Regions from separate parts of the Bacillus marinisedimentorum genome, predicted to be linked through region 1. Evidence: riboswitches for the same ligand, from Rfam matches in the RefSeq annotation. Region 1 holds a riboswitch; each other region holds the start of a gene.

Region 1 (4,570 bases):
GTGAGGGGGAAGCGAGATTATAGAGCTGGTGGTGCTCCGCCACCCAGTAACGGGTGTAGCCTAACCGGTCGGCGGCTTCAGCAAGTTTGAGTGTTGCCATCAGTGCATCTGCGGCAGTTTTTCCTTCTGTTACCGGTGATTGGTCGAGAATACTTAACTTCATGATCGGAATCCCTTCCTTTACATCCTTCACCATCTACATTAGCCTCCAGTGGCGGGATGGACAAATGAAAAAGTTCGAAACAGGGAGAAAAACTCAGAAAAAAGGAGAATAACAAGCTTTTTGTTCTTAATAGAGAATAATAATGTTCATTATAATGTTTTAACATCTTCTTCTTGTACCTTATAATGAAAGTGATAGTTCTTTAAAAAGAACGAAGGGGAGCGGACGGAATGGAGAATGGAATGGAAAACGGAACGGAAAAAAAGATGTACATCACTCATCTTCTGGAGCAGCCGATCAAAGGTAAAATTGCCGTTTCGGCGGTAGATGAAAAGCATATGAAAACAAACAAAGGAACAGTGCTGATCACACTGTTAATGACAGACGGGCTGGAATTCATCAGCCACCTGAACTTCCCTGTTTCCGACCGGATCAGGCTGATACTGGAGTTTCCAGCCGGGGAGGAGCAATGGTCGCTTTTGGGATCAGTCCGCCATAAAAAACAATATCGCGGATACCTCAACAAATACATATTCCACTTCCAGATGGAAGGAAAACCGTTATATGAAATGGAATTCCGCAATATGCTGAAGGAACTGGCGGTAAAAACAGCCTGGGAAACCAATGTACCGGCAGATGACCACCTTCACTGAAAAGAAAAAGGGGTTAAGGGCATGCTGCCGGCTAACATATGAAAAAGCTGCCGCCGGAATCGGCAGCAGCTCAAATTGTGCATTTAATCTTTTTTCGTGTTCTGGACCCGCCATTTATTGAATTCCAGGAACTCGCGGAATTGTTCCTTGCTTACTCCGGATTCCATGGCTTCCTGGACAAGCTGTGCCCACTCAGGATCGAGATTTTCCTCAGCGTCTTCCTTGTTCGCTTCATCCAACAGCAGGGTCTCAACATTTATGCCAAGTACAGATGAGATTTTTTCAAGAAATTGTATGGAAGGGTTAGATTGAATGTTGCGCTCGATTGAACTCAGGTAGGATTTTGCTACGCCTGCCCGGTCTGCTAACTCAGTCAGTGAAAGTCCTCTTTCTTTCCGATACCGTTTAACACGTTCTCCGATCATGGCCATCCCTCATTTAGCTCTCTTTTCGTTATGTTAACAGTATAGCAATAACGGGGATGTTCTGTAAATAGAACGGATTATGTATTTTTTATATAGGACTTTTCGTGCTTCATTTGCAGGAGATAATGCTGCGGATCATTCAGAAAGCTGCTTATGTCCTCTTTCGTTAAACCTCCTTCCTTTGCCTCAATCAACAGTTCCACCCATTCCTGATCAAGCCGTGTGTTCGTTCCCATTGTTTTACCCTCCATGTTCCCTTCCAGGCAATCCAGCTGTCATAGAATGATCATTCCCTTAGACCTGTGATTTTGCGCCCCTGCCTTTCGGCCAGGTTAGCCCTTGTTCTGGAGGTTGAATTTTCCACCCGGGGAAGCTATACAAGTAATGATAAATCGAAACAAGTAAGAAGTCTGTCTAATTTTGCTAAAGTTATCGAACTTTTACGACAATTGTAACTTAAGTTATTCGCTGGGTGTAACGGCGATATAGGGGTAGTTTTGGAAAAACGAGGAGGTATGCAAAAGATTTTATTACAATAAAGCTATAATCAGATGAAGAATGTGTATTTTCTTTTCAGGATATAAAATTCGACAATTTCGTTAATCCACAAGAAAGGAAAGATAAAATCAGGAATATATACCCAAACAAGCGATAAAGTGAGTAAAAGCCTGGGTGAAAGAAAAAACAGCCTTTGGCCCCAATAAGGGTAAGGCTGAAGGAAAGTACTACTGGAGAGCTTCTTCTGGTTGCCCGCCTGGAACAGCTCCTTTGCTTACATAATGGAGCGGCTCCTGGGGGCTGTCGGAATGCGGACCGTTGTGTAAAAGGAAGTTTCTAATCTCATCTGCTGTAAAACCCATTTCTTTAGCCTTGCGCATCAAATCTGCCCATTCATGGTCAAAAGACTGTTTTTCATCATTTAGCACAAATATGTGTGCCATGACCCATTCTCCGTTCCGCTTTCAGGCAGGCCAGCTGCCATGGGGCAATTGCGCCCTTTAGACCTGAACCTTTGCGCCCCTGTTTTTTCAAACAGGTTTACCTTTTTCTGAAGGTCATTTTTTGGTCCGAAAATTTGACACGTCAGCTTCTGCAAAGGTTTACACCAGTCCCTCCTTTTCCTTTTATAAGCTGTTTCTATTATATAATAAAAGAAAAAATTATTGCTGATTTTCGATTAATAATCTTTGATATTTCTTACCTTGTTCACGATTGTAAACATTTTGTCATAGTAGAATGGATGAAGGGGAAAGACTAGACAAAAAATCGGGGGAGTTTGCAATGGATGCGTTAAAGTCATTGTTATATGGTATTGCAGGTGTGGCGTTTTTAGTCTTATTCGGAACGGCCGGCTACTCCCTTCTGGAGGATGTGTCCCTTTTTGATGCGCTCTGGATGACGATGATCACTGTACTGACCGTCGGGTATGGCGACATCATACCGATGACCGCCGCCGGGAAGATATTTACAATGCTAATCATACCGGTGAGTATCGGGCTTGTGACCTATACACTCGGTTCGCTTGTGGTCATTATGATTGAAGGTATATTTTCGGATACAGTAAGGAGGAAGCGGATGGAGAGGGTAATCGGGAAACAGAAAAACCATATTATTATTTGCGGTTACGGCAGGGTCGGTGAACAGGTTGCCGCCCAGCTTGGGAATGAAGCGGTAAGTTCCGTCATTATTGATAAAGACGGCCGCAGTCTCGAAGAAATGCCAAATGATGTCCTTTTTATAGAGGGGGATGCAACTGAAGATGAAACGCTGATTGCAGCAGGAATTGAACGGGCTGCCGGACTTGTTGCCGCACTTCCGGATGATGCAGATAATGTGTTCATCTCACTGACCGCAAAAGGAATCAATCCGAACATTCAGGTGGTCGCAAGGGCAGAGAAGCTGGAATCAGAAGCAAAGCTGAAACGGGCAGGGGCAGATAAAGTCATTAATCCTTCCAACATTGGCGGACGCCGTATGGCGATGTCCATCATCAAGCCGATCAGTGTTGAATATGTCGATACGGTCCTGGAGGAACCGAATGAATCGTTCAGTATCGAGGAAGTTGTAATCGGAAGGCACTCCATGCTGCAGGGCAAAACGATCCAGTCGGCAAAAATCAGGGAGGCATTCGGTGTAACAATCGCGGCAATCAAAAGGGGAGACCGGCTGATCAGCAATCCGCTGGCTTCCGAGCAGCTTTCTGAGGGAGACTTGCTGATCATCTTCGGAAACAAGGATGAAATGCAGCTGTTTGAAGATGCGGCGAAGGAGAAATAAGCCTGCTTCTCCTCAGATAAAGAATTCCTGGAGAAAGAGGCTTCACATTTGATCCCTCTCCTTCATGTCAAACTTCAAACGCATTGGAAAGTGTATGGACCACAGCCAGGTTCTCATGGCCTGCTTCATGACGATGCGGATGAATATAGACCGCATTCATTCCCATTTTCAGGGCAGGGGCCACCTCGTTAATGAAATTGTCTCCGATTGAACATGTTTCATGGGCGTGAACCCCGAAACGGCCAAGAATGTTGCGGAAGAGGGACATTGTTGCCAGCGGCTTCCGTGAGGAGCAATATTTATAGTCGAAGATTCCCTGCAATCCAAGTTCTTTTAACAGGCGTTCGACATCATCAGCGTCACTGTTGGTCATGAGGACAAGCTCCTTTGATTGCTTCAGCTTTATAAGGCCTTCTTTTAATCCGGGGGTTCTGGACAGATGGAATTGGTCTGTCACCATGTACTCTTTCGTCCGGTTATAGCACTCAAGTGTTTTGTCGGCAATCCCGAAGTGGGCTGCAGTTACAAACGGCAGCCACCAGCCGTCCCCAATGGCGATAATGTTTTTGAAATCGAATGTAACGGGTCCATTATACGTTTCCCTTACCTTGTTGCCCGGCCAAACCGCCCCTTTCCAGCTATGGGCTTCAATGACATCCAACGTCATCGGATCGACCGTCAGCACTGCATCGCGTTTCATGTCGTACCCTTTTCCGATCGATACGATATGATTATCGTTTTTCATGCTGGAATATTCATTCATAAATGCTTCCTGTTGATGTTCAGGCAATTCCTTCATCAGCTGGCGTGCATAATAATCGAAATGGTCGGTATCTTCATATAACGTCCCATCAAGGTCAAAAATGAGAACTTTGCTTTTATTGATCAATGTCTTCATGTGTCGGACTCCTTTTTAATAGGCTTTGTTAAAGCTCAATGTTGATTTTCTCACTAGTTGATTGGAGTGGAAGGTGCGAGACTTCTGCGGGACTAGCGGGACAGGTGCGACCCCGCGGAAAGCGAGTACCTGCAACGGAAATCAACACTAACAT
Region 2 (4,570 bases), on a different contig from region 1:
TGCCTGCATCATTCCCAGTCTGTCCGCTTGCCAAAAGGGTCAATCCCTTTATAATCGTGTGATCAGAGATGATTTCTATGATGCTGCCTCTTCCGCCCCCGTCAATGACAGCGCCCTTCTCCCCTTCAAGGACCACCGATTTGGAAATCGTCACGTTTTCGCGGTATGTCCCCTTTTCCAGCACAATCCGGTCACCGGTTTCCGCCTGATCGACCGCCTGCTGAACCGAATCGCCCGGCTGCAGCCTGACAACCGATTCGGCACCAGCCGCCGTTGTCTGGAAAAAGAATGAAAACACGAAAAGAAAACCGCTTATCAGAACAGGGCTCAATTCAACGCCTTTTCTTCTTTTAAATAACTTTATTATCTTCATATAATCTACCATCCAGATATTGGTCTAGCCACAGAATAGCAAACAATTGTGAAAAATCCTGAAAGTTTGTGTGAATAAAGATTTGCACCGTATTTAATGTGGTTATAGGGTAGTGTCTGCAGTGGAAAATCGTTTTATTTCCTTTTCGACTAGATAACCATTAGTTTAAACGGCGCAAAAGAGGATGTTGTTTTGCACTTGATGAAAGACGCGGCGGCGAAGGCGACACCGTGAGTGCGATCGGTGGGAAACAGGGACGGATGCCGCACTTGTGGCACGTAGTGTAAGCGAAAGCCTGCAGCGGAAAGGTACAGGTAAGTTCCAGTAGACACTATCCTATTCATTCCGCTAAACGGTACTTTAGTTGAAGATGACATTGTTTCGAATTAGAAAACCGACTCCGTTAATTGAGTCGGCCTTCTCTTGCTGATGGAGTTATTCTAAGGCTTTTTCACTTTGTGATCTTATCGGAACCCCTTGCTGTTTTACCAGGTTCATTTTCATTTCTTGCTATGTTTTGTTTATCCTTTTGTGTCTTCATCATTTTTGTATTCTAAAATATCCCCAGGTTGGCATTCTAATGCTTTGCAAATTGACTCTAACGTTGAAAGCCTGATTGCTTTTGCCTTTCCATTTTTCAATATTGAAAGGTTTGCCATTGTTATTCCAACCCTCTCAGAAAGTTCCGTCACGCTCATTTTCCTTTTAGCCAGCATCACATCAATGTTGATTATGATTGCCATTGGTATCACCTCAGACCACTAAGTCATTTTCTGATTTTATAATAATCGCCTCTTGTAAAAGCCTTTGAAGAACAGCAGCGAATACTGCGATCACCATTGAAGCAAAGATAGGGACCATTCCGACTATTATGAGACCCGGGGCATCGTCCAGCTCTGCTGCGAGAAAAACGAATGGCATCATTATCACATAAAAGGCACTGATTGTGATTGCACAGTATTTTATATTCTTTAAAGCTTTAACAGAAATTTGGGAGAAAGCTTCGTTCTTATCAATATAACTTAAAAGCCTGAACGCATTAAACAATGCAATGTAAAACGGTATTACTGTTACATACAAACCTGCTACTATGGGATACAGTATATAGGCATAATCGGGATTTACAGGATGATCGGCTAACCAAACCAACCCAAATACACTTAACGCAAGAACTGGAGTCCCAATAAGAAAAACAGCTATCTTTAAAAAAAGGGGTGAACCATGTTTCATAAAAAGCACCTCGCTTATTTAGCGTTAATATGATTTCAAGACATTATTTATCGTATCACAATAAATAATTATTGTTAATATATTCTTCTTTGATATCAAAAATCCTCTTATCTTAAAAAATGGGCATGTTAAAGGTCAATGCTGTTATTCAGCAGCAAAAGTATAACTCCCATAAATTTGGCTCATTAAACTCCCTCTATTAATTACACTTTTCTCTTCAATGGTTTCCATTCTTTTTGTATTTACTCTGTATGGCGAATGATCAACAACAAACTTTAACCATTCCACTAACAGGTTCGGTTTTCAGCGTAGTGCTGAGGGAGATCACTTCATCACAGCTGTTCTTTGTTTTTTGCAAAACATGAAGTTACAACCCTCAAAAGCCCTAAACAAATGCAGTCCGCTTGCGAACGTTTTGATTACAGTTGTCGGTAAGGAACTCCGTGATCAGCTCAAATACATATGATTAACGATTGGTTCATATTGCCCTCGAAAGGATTGTGTAAAATTGTTACTGGTTAACGAACAGGAGGGAATCGCTTGAATAGTTTGAAATTGTTGGATTGGAAGGAATTACTGGATGCTTACAAAATAGCACTTGAATTCAATTTATCCGAAGAGTTTATAGAACTGCTGCGAGACGAAATAGATAACCGGAATCTCACGGACTCAAAGTAGGCCCCCTCTTTTATAGCAAGAGGGAGTTTTCATTTTACGACTTGCTCTCTCGAATCTTCGTTAGTTCTTTTTTACTTTATTTTTAACATTTTTTATATAAAAAGAGGTAAACAAATGAATAATTATGTCGATATATAGGATTGAAGTAGGATGTATTAATATTTAAATAATATCGTGACTTTCGATAATGGCAAACCTGTTGAAAAGCAGGGACGCAAAGCTACGAACCTAAGGTATTGTTCTACGGTAGTCGGGCCGCCGAAAAAGACACATTACAAGAGATATCTTCGTGTGTGCTTTTTTCACGTGGATATCTTTTTTATTTTGAGAGGAGGGATGGCTTTGCAGGCAAATCAAAGCCTTAAGGACACGTTTTACCATCTGTACCAGCCGATTTATGATCTTGATGCCAACAAAATTTACGGATATGAAGCGCTCCTGCGAACCGGTCAGCAAATGGGCCCTGAAGCATACTTTGAAGAAAAATCGAACCATGACAGTTTGAATGAAGCGGATATGCGATCCGTATACCAGGCGGTGGTCAGATTTTTTAATGGATATACAAGGAAGTGTCATTTGTTCGTGAATGTCTTCCCTTCCACCCTTATGGATGAGCGATTTTTAAAAGAAATCCTGCAATTGAAATGGAAACTTAAATTCCCTGCCGGCCAGGTGGTGTTTGAGATAAGCGAAGCTGAAAAAATTTCGGATATGCAGTTATTTAAAAAGCAAGTGAGAGAACTGAAAAAGCACGGGTTTTCCATTGCAATAGACGACTTCGGGAAGGAATCATCTTCTTTTGAACGGCTGTTCGAGCTGAATCCTTCTTATATTAAAATGGACAAGTACCTTGCTGAAAATCTTCTGAAAAATCGTAGTAAACAGACCTTCCTAAAAGGTTTTGTCCAGTCTATTTCTCCTAAAACAAAACTGATCATGGAAGGGATTGAAGATGTCCGGGTTGCTGAATTCATCCATGATATCGGTATCCCATTAGGCCAGGGTTATGCGCTTGGTAAACCGGATTATCTCTCTGAACCGGCATCTTCTATGAAGTAGCTTTATTAAGTTTTCCTTATCGGAAAGCATTGGAGAAATGTGGAGTGATAACTTTAAAACCAACAACCTAAACTTGAAAGTGATAGGAACATTTTCGGAACAGGATGCAGCTATGAGCAGTGAGAAACTGCTCATTTTCTATTTAGGAAAAAACAGGAAAGGAAGCCGCTGCTTTCTCACCTGTCTTTTTCTATGCGAAGTTGCCAATTATAGCATCCATATGTGTTAAAACAACAAATAATCTGTGTTCAAAGATAATGTTCCAAAAAAATTCTTTAGCATGTGAATACTTCTCAAACTATGGTTCTGCCCTACTCCGCAAGGTATATCAGCAATGTATAATCATAAATGAAGTTGTCCAATTCATAGCATGCAGTCCAATTAAAGGGGGGTGCAAGCTGGTTGTCCGGACATTGTTTTGGGGTTTGAACATTATTTTGAACGAAAACGGAGGGAAACAAGATGTGGTGGAAAAAATCAAAAGCGTTACTTATGATGCTGGTGCTGTCTTTATCTTTGACGGGGTTCCTTACAGCCTGCAGCGGTGATGAAGAGGCGGAAGCGCCTGCAGATGATACGGCGGCAGCTGAAGAAAGTGCGGAAAATACAGAAGCAACAGCAGAGCCTGTTGTCGATGAAACGGCTATCATTGCTGAAGCAGCAGAAGCGTACTTCAACAACCTCCCTGAAAATGTGAACATGATCGATGTGGAAAAAATGAACGAGCAAGTCAGCCTTGCTGCCGACCAGCTTTTCATTCTGGATATCCGTAGCCCTGAGGACTTCACGAAGGGGCACATCAATGGAGCGGTGAACATTCCATTTGCGCAGGTCGGACAAAAGATGGCGGAAATTCCGAAAGATAAGCAAGTCGCAGTCGTCTGCTATTCCGGACAAACTGCTTCACAGACTGCTGCAGTACTAAAAATGGCAGGTTTTAACACCATCATACTTAAGGGCGGATTCCCGGCATGGGAAAAAGGCGGCTTTGATATCTCCACACTTTAATACCGTTTTCCGTCAGCAAAAACGGAACAGCATTCTGCGCTGTTCCGTTTTTTTACTATACCCCTGCCCGTCCGAACCGTACCCTAAGCGTTTTCGATATGGCGGATGATTTCGTCCAGGCTGTCCCGCTTTGCTTCCTGGTGCATTCTGTCTTTATATTCAAACCTGTTGTCATAAAGGTTTTCCACCCGCTCCAGCAATGATTCGGATGTAAGCTCTTCT
Region 3 (4,570 bases), on a different contig from region 1:
ACTGACAACAGCAAACTTGTTATACTGCCCCCATCGTTTCGCATCCAGTTTAACGCCTTCAATCATTCCCTGCAAAGTTGCTCCGTCTAAATCGCTGATGAACGCCAGCACGTTGAACGGCTCATCTTCACCAAAATACCGTTTCACATACTGATCCATTTTCTCAGCATCTTCTTCCGCCGCTTTTCCTGATACTTCTATTACAACCGTTTGTTCATCCCGGGAAGGAAGAATTGTCAGCATCTGAATTGCCTCCTTTATCACGCGTTATATTTATCAGTTCCCGTTACGTTTTATTTTCAATCCGGCTGGGGTCGGCATAACATTTGAAAATAGATGAAAGTCTGGTTTTTCAATTTTCGAACGTAATGAGACTCTTCTATAATTCATTAACTAAAGAGACGATTCATGACTTATCGCACCTTAAAATGCCCACTGGGTTCAGTAAAGGCGCGATTCCGAGCCACTCTTCTTTGAGAAAAGCTTTAACCGGGTTAGCAAATTGGCCAGGCCAGTGACAGTTGATGGCTACAACAACATTAAAGTTTTAGGGTTCCCTTTTATCCTTCACTCGCGGGCAGGTTAGAACGACAAAGAGCTTTTTTAAAAGTTGATATCACATTTATGTATGCTCCCTTTTTTTATTCTGTTAGGTATAAACCCATCACCATTCCACAAGAAAAACCCCGGCAGCCGCCGGGGCTTTTCTTTCATTTTTTATTGAACTGCCGCTTGCACATCCAGCACTCCATTTCCGTAGTAAAATACATCACCAAGCGGAATTGCTGTACTGTTCAAGATACCGCGGACCTGGACATTGCTTAACGATGGATTGTCAGCCAAAATAAGAGCTGCCGCCCCTGAAACATGAGGGGTTGCCATCGATGTCCCGTTAAAGTAGTCATAAGCGTTTCCTGGAACAGAGCTCAGGACATTTACACCCGGTGCCATAATTTCCAGTTCATCACCTACACTGGAGAACGATGCCCTGTTGTTGCTGTCGTCAACTGCACCTACAGCCATCGCTGATGCATATTTGGCAGGATAGCCAATTGTGTTTCTTTTCCCTTTTGCTCCGTCATTTCCAGCAGCCGCAACGACGAGAACGCCGCTGTTATAAGCATTATCAACTGCCTGCTGAAGAGATGTTGAGCCCCTGCTGCCGCCAAGGCTCATGCTGATGACATCCATATCGTTTGAAACAGCCCACTCGATGCCTTGAATGATGCCGCTGTATGTACCGCTTCCGGCACTATCGAGTACCTTGACAGCATACAAATTCGCGGACGGGGCAACACCGAGCACACCAACTGTGTTATTGAGGCCGGCCACCGTACCTGCAACATGCGTGCCGTGACTGTTTCCATCATTATACGGATCCGGTTCCGCAGCGATGAAGCTGGCACCGCCTGCCACACTTAAATCCTCGTGGCTTGCATCAATTCCCGTATCAAGAATCGCAACTTTTACACCAGAACCCGTATTCCCTGTTGCCTGAACATCATCCGCATTGATGTGCGTGATGCCCCACGGAACCGTCTGGCCGATTGCATATGCCTTGTGGTCTTCTTCCACATAAGCGATATTAGGATTATTGGCAAGTGCCTGTACTGCCTGCTCCGGCAGCTTCGCGTGGACAACCTCCATGAATTTGTACTCATGAAGGACTTTTCCGCCCTGGTTTTTCACGATATTTTGGTTGACCCTGTCTTTGAACCCGATCAAATAATCATTGACCTGACCCTTCTCCGGCGCAGCGCTGGCAAAACTGCTGAATATCATTGAAAAAGCCAGCAAGAACGTTAAGATAAATCCTGTGAACTTCCATGGGTTTTTCATACTTATCCTCCTTCTGAAACAGAGAGCAGCCGCTCAAAGTTTCTGAATATTTATAATAATACGATAACATACAAATTACCGATATGTTATTGGGAAACAAGCTTGACAAAACAAGGTGTAATGCGCAATTTGCGCAGCTGGTTTCCCAACTTTTTTAACAACAAAAAAACACCTCAATTTCGAATTAAGGTGTTAAATGCTAGTATTTTGGTTAACAAATCTATAAATACTTTTAATAGGGTAAATAGATCGGATTGATCGGCAATTCATGCAGAATGGAAGTCTCATTTCTCCACTCCACTTTTCTTTCCTTTCTGCCCTCATTGAGTGCAATCGCCTGTAAAGAAAGGAATATATCATTTCTGTTTTTGCCGATGCATCTCTGCAGGTCTTCCGGAATGAACGGATCAAGGCATTCCAGTGTATCCGGGTCGAGTGATACATGAAGGGTCGCTTCCTCCATTAAATCCTGGCAAATCAGCCTGACTTTCCCTTTTTTAAGCTGGATGTCTGAAATCGTATACCTCATGCCTGTTCACTTCTTTCACCGAAAACTGCATGCTGAACTTTTATCGAAGCAGCTGAAAGGTTATTTAGGCACTCCTGCTTAATGAAATCCCTGCATACGAAGTCCTCTATTTCATCCATGACCGTTTGCCTTGCTTTGACAAAATCCATTTCAGATACACCTTTTTCCAGGCGTGACCTTAACTCCATTTCAAAAAATTCGACCGAACCGAAATACACTGTATTCATAATCCGCCGCCCCCTTCGCCTGCTAATTCAATGTTCTCAATTTCATTCCCCAGCAAGTGCCAAACATTTTTCAAGTCTGTATCATAGAAAAGATACGAATCAAGAGATTCATCATACTTCAGCAGCTGTCCGATAAATGACTTTTTACCTGACTGTCTTTTCAACATGACAGACAGCATTCTGTTCTCACGTACCAACCGGTTATAGTTCTGTTTGTCCATAAGCCTCCGACTCCCATTCAAAAAGTAAGGGTCTGTTAAATGACGTTGTTGATTTCCTCTCCAATCACCTTCATTAAAAATCAACATTGTGATTTAACACGACCTAAAGTAAAAAAAGGAATTGCCTCCCCATGGCAATTCCCGCACAGACCAAAGAATATGGATTTCTCCATAAACATTTCGGTAACCCGGCTGTCATCACCCTTTCGAGTATTAGACCCGCAGCTTTGCGTCCTTGCCTTTCGGCCAAGTTTGCCATTATCGATGTTCTTTATCAGAACTATAGATTTGTAGCTAATTATAGTAGTTTAGATTGCATTTTTCAACATAATTTGACACAATTAGGTCTATTCTACCATGTATTTCCTCCTTTAAAATGGTTTTATATTCCAGTCATTAAGTAAAAATAAAACCGCCCTTGATTTTGGGCGGTGAACAATTTGTAAATTAATATTTTTTTAGAATAGAAAAAACGAAAAGTCGACGATTGCCAACTGAATAAGAGCACCCAATAAAGGCCTCTTCACCTTCTTCAATGCATAAATCTTAACTCCTTCATCAGGTGAAGACATTATGGAAAATTTATCCATAATCCTTTTGGCGCCGCGAAGGCCAAGACCAAGACCTCTAGAGGACGGGGGATGGCTTTCTTTCAGCACACGGGGAAGGTCCGTGATCCCTTTTCCACTATCCTCAATTTCAAGGTGGATCCCCCGTTCATTGGAATAACATATGAACCTTCCAGATGATCCGGAATGCTTGATGATGTTATGGGTTAGCTCTGAAACAGAGACAAGCAATTGCTGTTCTTCAAATTTTGAAAACCCAGCATTTTCTGCTACTTTTTTTGCACACAACAGCGCTGCCTTCACATCTTCTTTGGTATGGATTTCCACTTCATATCTCACAGCTGGTCCCCTCTACTGTAGACTTTATATATATAATGTGATTCCCCCGTTGCGGAAGTGGTAAACCTGTTAAGCGCACAAAACCCGGCTGTCCGATGATTCGTAAGGACTGCCGGGTTTTCACCTGAAGTTATAATACTATACGCCCACGCTTTTGACGATCTTGTAATTTTTATGGGCTACAACTGTTTTCTCAAATTCGAATTCCAGTTCATCCAGATGGTCCATTACCGTTAAGTCCACAATTACGCTGTTCGTCAGCACTTTTTCAACCTTTCCGTACCATCCGTCTTTAAATTCCACAATGTCGCCTACTTTTGCCTCCATCATATCACGACCTCCTCCAACGTCTTCAGCAAAGGAAAACAGGAATAAAAGGCTGGCCTTTGCTGATTGAACCTTAAAATAATATCATTTTACTAAAAAAGGAATCGTCCTGCAAACTTCTTCTATCTTTTTTATCGGCAGCAATCGACTTATTTTTTATAAACCATTTTAAGAAACTCATACGTCCCGCCATTCGTATGCTGCTCATACGTTCCGGCTGCTTCGAAACCCGCTTTTTCATATACCTTGATCGCCCTTTTATTGAAAAGAGCAACTGCAAGTGTGATTTCATTCGGCTTCCAGACCTGCTTGCAAAACCCCAAACCTGCCATTAGAAACTCATAGCCCTTTCCTTTTCCCGTTTGATCAGGCCGCATGCCCAGCCCGATATCGACAGACTGCTCTTCAGCAGCTTTCACAAAGCTGAAGAAGCCGATTAAATCATCATTCTCCAATACGGCAAAGTAATGATTCCCGCGTTTTTCTTCATCCAGGAATTCCTCAAGATCCTCTTCGTCT
Region 4 (4,570 bases), on a different contig from region 1:
GAGGATGTCAGCCAGCCAACAAAAGTTCTAAATTTGAAAAAATGACAGGAATTCATATTTTCAACAAGAATCTAAGGTAGTAACGAAAATGCAGAATAATACAATCCGAAATAGGGTAAAGCAATAAAAGGCTAAAACATTCAAGTTTGGAAAGAAGGGGAGCGCTTGGATTTAATTTTCTTTATGAGCATATACATAGTGGCCTGGCTGACTGTCACCTTTTCCATTGTTAGCTTGATTCAATTTCTATACCCTGCCTGGAAGATTCATGCCCTCGTTACATTTTTATACATTGTTGCATCAGGGGTATATGTTGCAAATGCAAGCTGGAACGAATGGCAGATTGCAACTGGTTTTGCCGCATCTGCATACACAGCTGTAGTGTTTGTCAAAACGATAAAGTGCTTCAAGGAAGCGGCAGATAAAAAGGTAGAGGAACTGGAAAAAGGTACTTAAGCCGCAATGACGAAACCCTGTTTGGATGTTAACCTGCAAGGGAAAAGAATTTCGGAGACTAATTGAAGGAGATGTTGTAAAAAATGCCTTTGAATGTTAAAGCTGGAGAGACAAGGATTGTACGATTCAACAATGCGGAAGAAGCGAACAGGTGGTTCCGGGATAATGAGGATGCGGAAATCCTCGATGTAAGATATGGCATTACCTCAGATGACGGAAGTAAATTGGAAGGTTTGCTAGTCATTTATAAAGACAACCATTGATTCATTAAAAGAGGCCGTGGGGCCTCTTTTTCGTTTTCAATAACCATCTTCTGTGTCAGTTTTCCCCTGCCTATGAGTGAATTTTCAAAAATTGGGGTAAAGAATAGTAAACGAGAAACAAAGGTGGGAAAGAATGAGTAACCTCAAAGCTGTCTTCATATGTTCATTCATCTTGCTGTCGGGTTGCGGAGTGCAGGCATCAGAGGAGATCACGAGTGAAAAAGCTGAAAAAATTGCCTTGAGTCAGGCAAAAGAGGATATGATGGAATACAGTGTCGAAAATGCTCAGAAAGACAAGATGCAAGTGTCTAAAGTGGAAAATAATGCAGCGAGTGATGGGTGGGAAGTTTACATCAGCCTGGATGGAGCAAAGGAGGCATCCTGGCTGGCAATGTACCATGTTGGACCTGACGGGGAAATATTTGGCGAAGCATGGCACGCCAAACCTAAAAAGCGCGACTGATCAAGACGGCAAAGCCATAGCCGTCTTTTTTCATGCTTGTGTTTCACATGCTGAAACAGGGTACTTCGAATAACACCTTCCTATGATGTCTGGCCGGTGCTTGATTGCTGTATATAGCCTGTCAATTCATTAAGTTTAGTATCAAGCTTCTTACTCAAATTGATCACTTCCGCGGATGTATACGTTTCAGCTGCCGAAGCCGCTTTATAAAGATTTTGCCGTAATTCCTCTATCTCTGTTGTAAGCCGTTTGTGGCGGTTCATTTCACATCACCCTTTCCGGTCGATTGACCAGAAGTTTGCGAGCAGCTGGCTGGCATGCGAGGAATCGGTTAGCCCCTGTAGCTTTGCGTCTTAAGCTTTCACTTAATTTGCCTTTTATCATATCTCTACCCATTATATCGGTGTAACCAGGGTTATCTTAAGTTATAATACCATATTTACCCTATTTTTTAAATTTATTTCAAAATTATCATTCATTCGTTGGACAAATGGCCAAAAAAGGTTTCCGTAAATGATTGGCTTGTATTCATTCCTTTTCGGGAATGGTGAGGATTATCCTTTACCGCGAACGGGGTAAATCAGATACAACGTTACTTTATCCTGTAATCGTAAGATAACTGTTCCCCTATACGAGTAAAAAATTTAATTGCAGAATTGACTCTACTTGTATAGACAAGTATACTTTGGATGAAAGGATTAACCGAAACCGCTTACGTGATTTATTTTTGTTTTAAGGGAAAATTCATAAGACCGATACAGAACTTATTGTTTATTTTTCATCAAGCTGTGTTAAACCGGATTGTCGTTTTTCGGCAAGGTCATATTAGATGATAGTCTTACAGGGGAACCAACTTCCTATGCAGGCTTCCAGATAAGCCTTCCCATTCATTCCTCGGAGCGGACCTTGTTTCTTCTGTTCGCCCGCAGTCACTTGTATGCTTATAAATGAACAATGCAATCGGACAGAGGCCATCGTCAGCAGCGATTTATGCTGGAATCGGCGAGAGCTGTTCAGCCAGTGCCGTTTCAATATAGACTACCAACCAACGATGTCTGGAGGTTTTAGTATGAACTACAAAGAATGGTGGCGCAAAGCCGTTGTATATCAAATCTATCCGAAAAGTTTCAATGATACAACCGGAAATGGAATAGGTGACATTCCGGGTATCATCGCAAAGCTTGATTATTTTAAAAAGCTTGGTGTCGATGTGTTGTGGCTGACACCGGTTTACCAATCTCCCCAGCGTGATAACGGCTATGATATCAGTGATTATTATGCCGTCCATGAAGAGTATGGAACAATGGAGGATTTCGAAAGGCTGCTTGAGGAAGCACATGGCCGCGGCCTGAAAGTCATCATGGACCTGGTCGTGAATCATACATCTACTGAGCATGAATGGTTCCAGGAATCTCGCAAATCCAAGGATAATCGTTACCGCAACTATTATATTTGGAAAGACGGCAAGGAAAACGGAGACCCGCCGACGAACTGGGAGTCTAAATTTGGAGGTAATGCCTGGCAATATGATGAGCAGACAGGACAATATTACCTGCACCTATTCGATGTAACCCAGGCAGATTTGAATTGGGAAAACGAAGAAGTCCGCCGGCAAGTGTACGACATGATGCATTATTGGTTTGAGAAAGGAATTGATGGATTCCGGCTGGATGTCATCAACTTGATTTCTAAAAACCAGGACTTTCCGGATGATGATTCCGGCGACGGCAGGAAGTTTTACACAGACGGCCCGCGCGTCCATGAATATCTCCATGAAATGAATACGGAAGTCCTGTCAATGTACGAGGCAATGACAGTCGGTGAAATGTCATCCACGACAATAGAAGACTGTGTGAAATATTCCAACCCCGCGCGGGAAGAACTGAGTATGACATTCAACTTCCACCATTTGAAAGTGGACTATCCAAATGGTGAAAAATGGGCGCTGGGTGCGATGGACTTTCTTGCTCTGAAACGTATTCTTACGAAATGGCAGGAAGGGATGTACAAGGGCGGAGGCTGGAACGCTTTGTTCTGGTGTAACCATGATCAGCCGCGGGTCGTCACCAGATACGGAAATGACAAGACGTATTTCAATGAATCGGCAAAAATGCTGGCGACAACGATTCATATGATGCAGGGAACCCCTTACATTTTTCAGGGTGAAGAATTCGGCATGACAAACCCGAAGTTTGATAAAATTGATGATTACCGCGATGTGGAAACATTGAATATGTATAAGCTGCTGAAAGAGGAAAAAGGCTTGCCGGAAAAGGAAATCATTGAAATCATCAAGCAAAAATCCCGTGATAATTCAAGGACGCCAGTCCAGTGGAATAAAGAGAAGCATGCTGGCTTCACTACTGGAACACCATGGATCAATGTTCCGGAAAACTATAAGGAAGTTAACGCTGAAAATGCTCTTGAAGACAGGGAGTCCATTTTCTATCACTATCAAAAACTGATTCAGCTTCGTAAAGAAGTGGATTTGATCACTTATGGCGAATATGAATTGCTCCATGAATATGATCCGGAAATTTTTGCTTATATCCGGAAAGGGGATAACGAAACGCTTCTGGTCGTCAACAATTTCTTCGGCGATGAAGCGAAATTCACCCTGCCGGATCACATTGATGTAAAAGGGTGCATCAGTGATGTCCTCATCGGCAATTATTCTGAGCCGCCCCAGGATTTCAGGAACATGACGCTGCGGCCATATGAATCTGTTGTCTATCATTTGAAAAAATAATTTATAGGCAGGCGGAGGCAACCTTTGCCTGCTTTCATCCATTTTGATTCGGCACTGCCGGACAGCCTGGAAAAAGGAGCAGGGGAGTATGAATAACAAATATAAAATAATCTATCAGGAGATTTCTGAGCAAATAGAAAGCGGAAAAATGAAACCGGATACAAAACTTCCATCCGAGCACGAGTTAATGGATATGTACGGCGTTTCGCGGGAGACGATTCGAAAGGCCCTTAATTTACTTGCCCAAAATGGGTTCATCCAAAAAATCCGGGGAAAGGGATCAATCGTGTTGGATTTGAAGCGATATGATTTTCCTGTCTCGGGAATGGTCAGTTTCCGGGAACTCGCCGATAAAATGGGGCAAAGCACACGAACCATCGTAAAAGAACTCGGCATTTTGGAACCGGATGATTACTTGCAGGAGCAACTGCAGATTAAAGGCAATGAAGACGTTTGGAAAGTAGTAAGAGTACGCGAAATAGACGGGGAAAAGGTTATCCTTGATAAAGATTTCTTCCTTACATCTTTTGTGCCGGAACTGACAAAAAGGGCGTGTGAACATTCGATTTATGAATACCTTGAAGATGAAAAAGGCCTCGAAATCAGCTTTGCGAAAAAAGTGATATCAGTTGAGGAACC

What was found. A riboswitch is a leader RNA that binds a small molecule or an ion and turns the genes downstream of it on or off. The one in region 1 is predicted to bind cyclic di-GMP.
Region 2: another riboswitch for cyclic di-GMP. It lies ahead of A4U59_RS00710 (EAL domain-containing protein); the one in region 1 lies ahead of A4U59_RS04850 (anti-repressor SinI family protein).
Region 3: another riboswitch for cyclic di-GMP. It lies ahead of A4U59_RS02630 (hypothetical protein); the one in region 1 lies ahead of A4U59_RS04850 (anti-repressor SinI family protein).
Region 4: another riboswitch for cyclic di-GMP. It lies ahead of A4U59_RS07075 (aspartyl-phosphate phosphatase Spo0E family protein); the one in region 1 lies ahead of A4U59_RS04850 (anti-repressor SinI family protein).

The regions. Positions count from the first base shown of each region.
Region 1 is NZ_LWBL02000016.1:29,337-33,906, forward strand. It holds gene A4U59_RS04835 (LLM class flavin-dependent oxidoreductase) at 1-196, opposite strand, end outside; gene A4U59_RS04840 (hypothetical protein) at 394-816, shown strand; gene A4U59_RS04845 (helix-turn-helix domain-containing protein) at 900-1,241, opposite strand; gene A4U59_RS20790 (anti-repressor SinI family protein) at 1,319-1,477, opposite strand; cyclic di-GMP riboswitch class I at 1,501-1,589, opposite strand; gene A4U59_RS04850 (anti-repressor SinI family protein) at 1,967-2,182, opposite strand; cyclic di-GMP riboswitch class I at 2,204-2,294, opposite strand; gene A4U59_RS04855 (potassium channel family protein) at 2,523-3,518, shown strand; gene A4U59_RS04860 (HAD family hydrolase) at 3,586-4,416, opposite strand.
Region 2 is NZ_LWBL02000005.1:51,053-55,622, forward strand. It holds gene nosD (nitrous oxide reductase family maturation protein NosD) at 1-373, opposite strand, end outside; gene A4U59_RS00700 (helix-turn-helix domain-containing protein) at 895-1,116, opposite strand; gene A4U59_RS00705 (DUF2975 domain-containing protein) at 1,127-1,603, opposite strand; gene sda (sporulation histidine kinase inhibitor Sda) at 2,162-2,281, shown strand; cyclic di-GMP riboswitch class I at 2,461-2,544, shown strand; gene A4U59_RS00710 (EAL domain-containing protein) at 2,624-3,340, shown strand; gene A4U59_RS00715 (rhodanese-like domain-containing protein) at 3,803-4,348, shown strand; gene A4U59_RS00720 (undecaprenyldiphospho-muramoylpentapeptide beta-N-acetylglucosaminyltransferase) at 4,432-4,570, opposite strand, start outside.
Region 3 is NZ_LWBL02000009.1:89,118-93,687, forward strand. It holds gene A4U59_RS02610 (SpoIIAA family protein) at 1-243, opposite strand, end outside; gene A4U59_RS02615 (S8 family peptidase) at 718-1,839, opposite strand; gene A4U59_RS02620 (hypothetical protein) at 2,072-2,368, opposite strand; gene A4U59_RS02625 (hypothetical protein) at 2,365-2,595, opposite strand; gene A4U59_RS02630 (hypothetical protein) at 2,592-2,816, opposite strand; cyclic di-GMP riboswitch class I at 2,996-3,083, opposite strand; gene A4U59_RS02635 (ATP-binding protein) at 3,275-3,724, opposite strand; gene A4U59_RS02640 (YkvS family protein) at 3,863-4,054, opposite strand; gene A4U59_RS02645 (GNAT family N-acetyltransferase) at 4,201-4,570, opposite strand, start outside.
Region 4 is NZ_LWBL02000024.1:12,271-16,840, reverse strand. It holds gene A4U59_RS07090 (hypothetical protein) at 184-456, shown strand; gene A4U59_RS07085 (hypothetical protein) at 540-719, shown strand; gene A4U59_RS07080 (hypothetical protein) at 853-1,182, shown strand; gene A4U59_RS07075 (aspartyl-phosphate phosphatase Spo0E family protein) at 1,263-1,445, opposite strand; cyclic di-GMP riboswitch class I at 1,483-1,567, opposite strand; gene treC (alpha,alpha-phosphotrehalase) at 2,252-3,931, shown strand; gene treR (trehalose operon repressor) at 4,020-4,570, shown strand, end outside.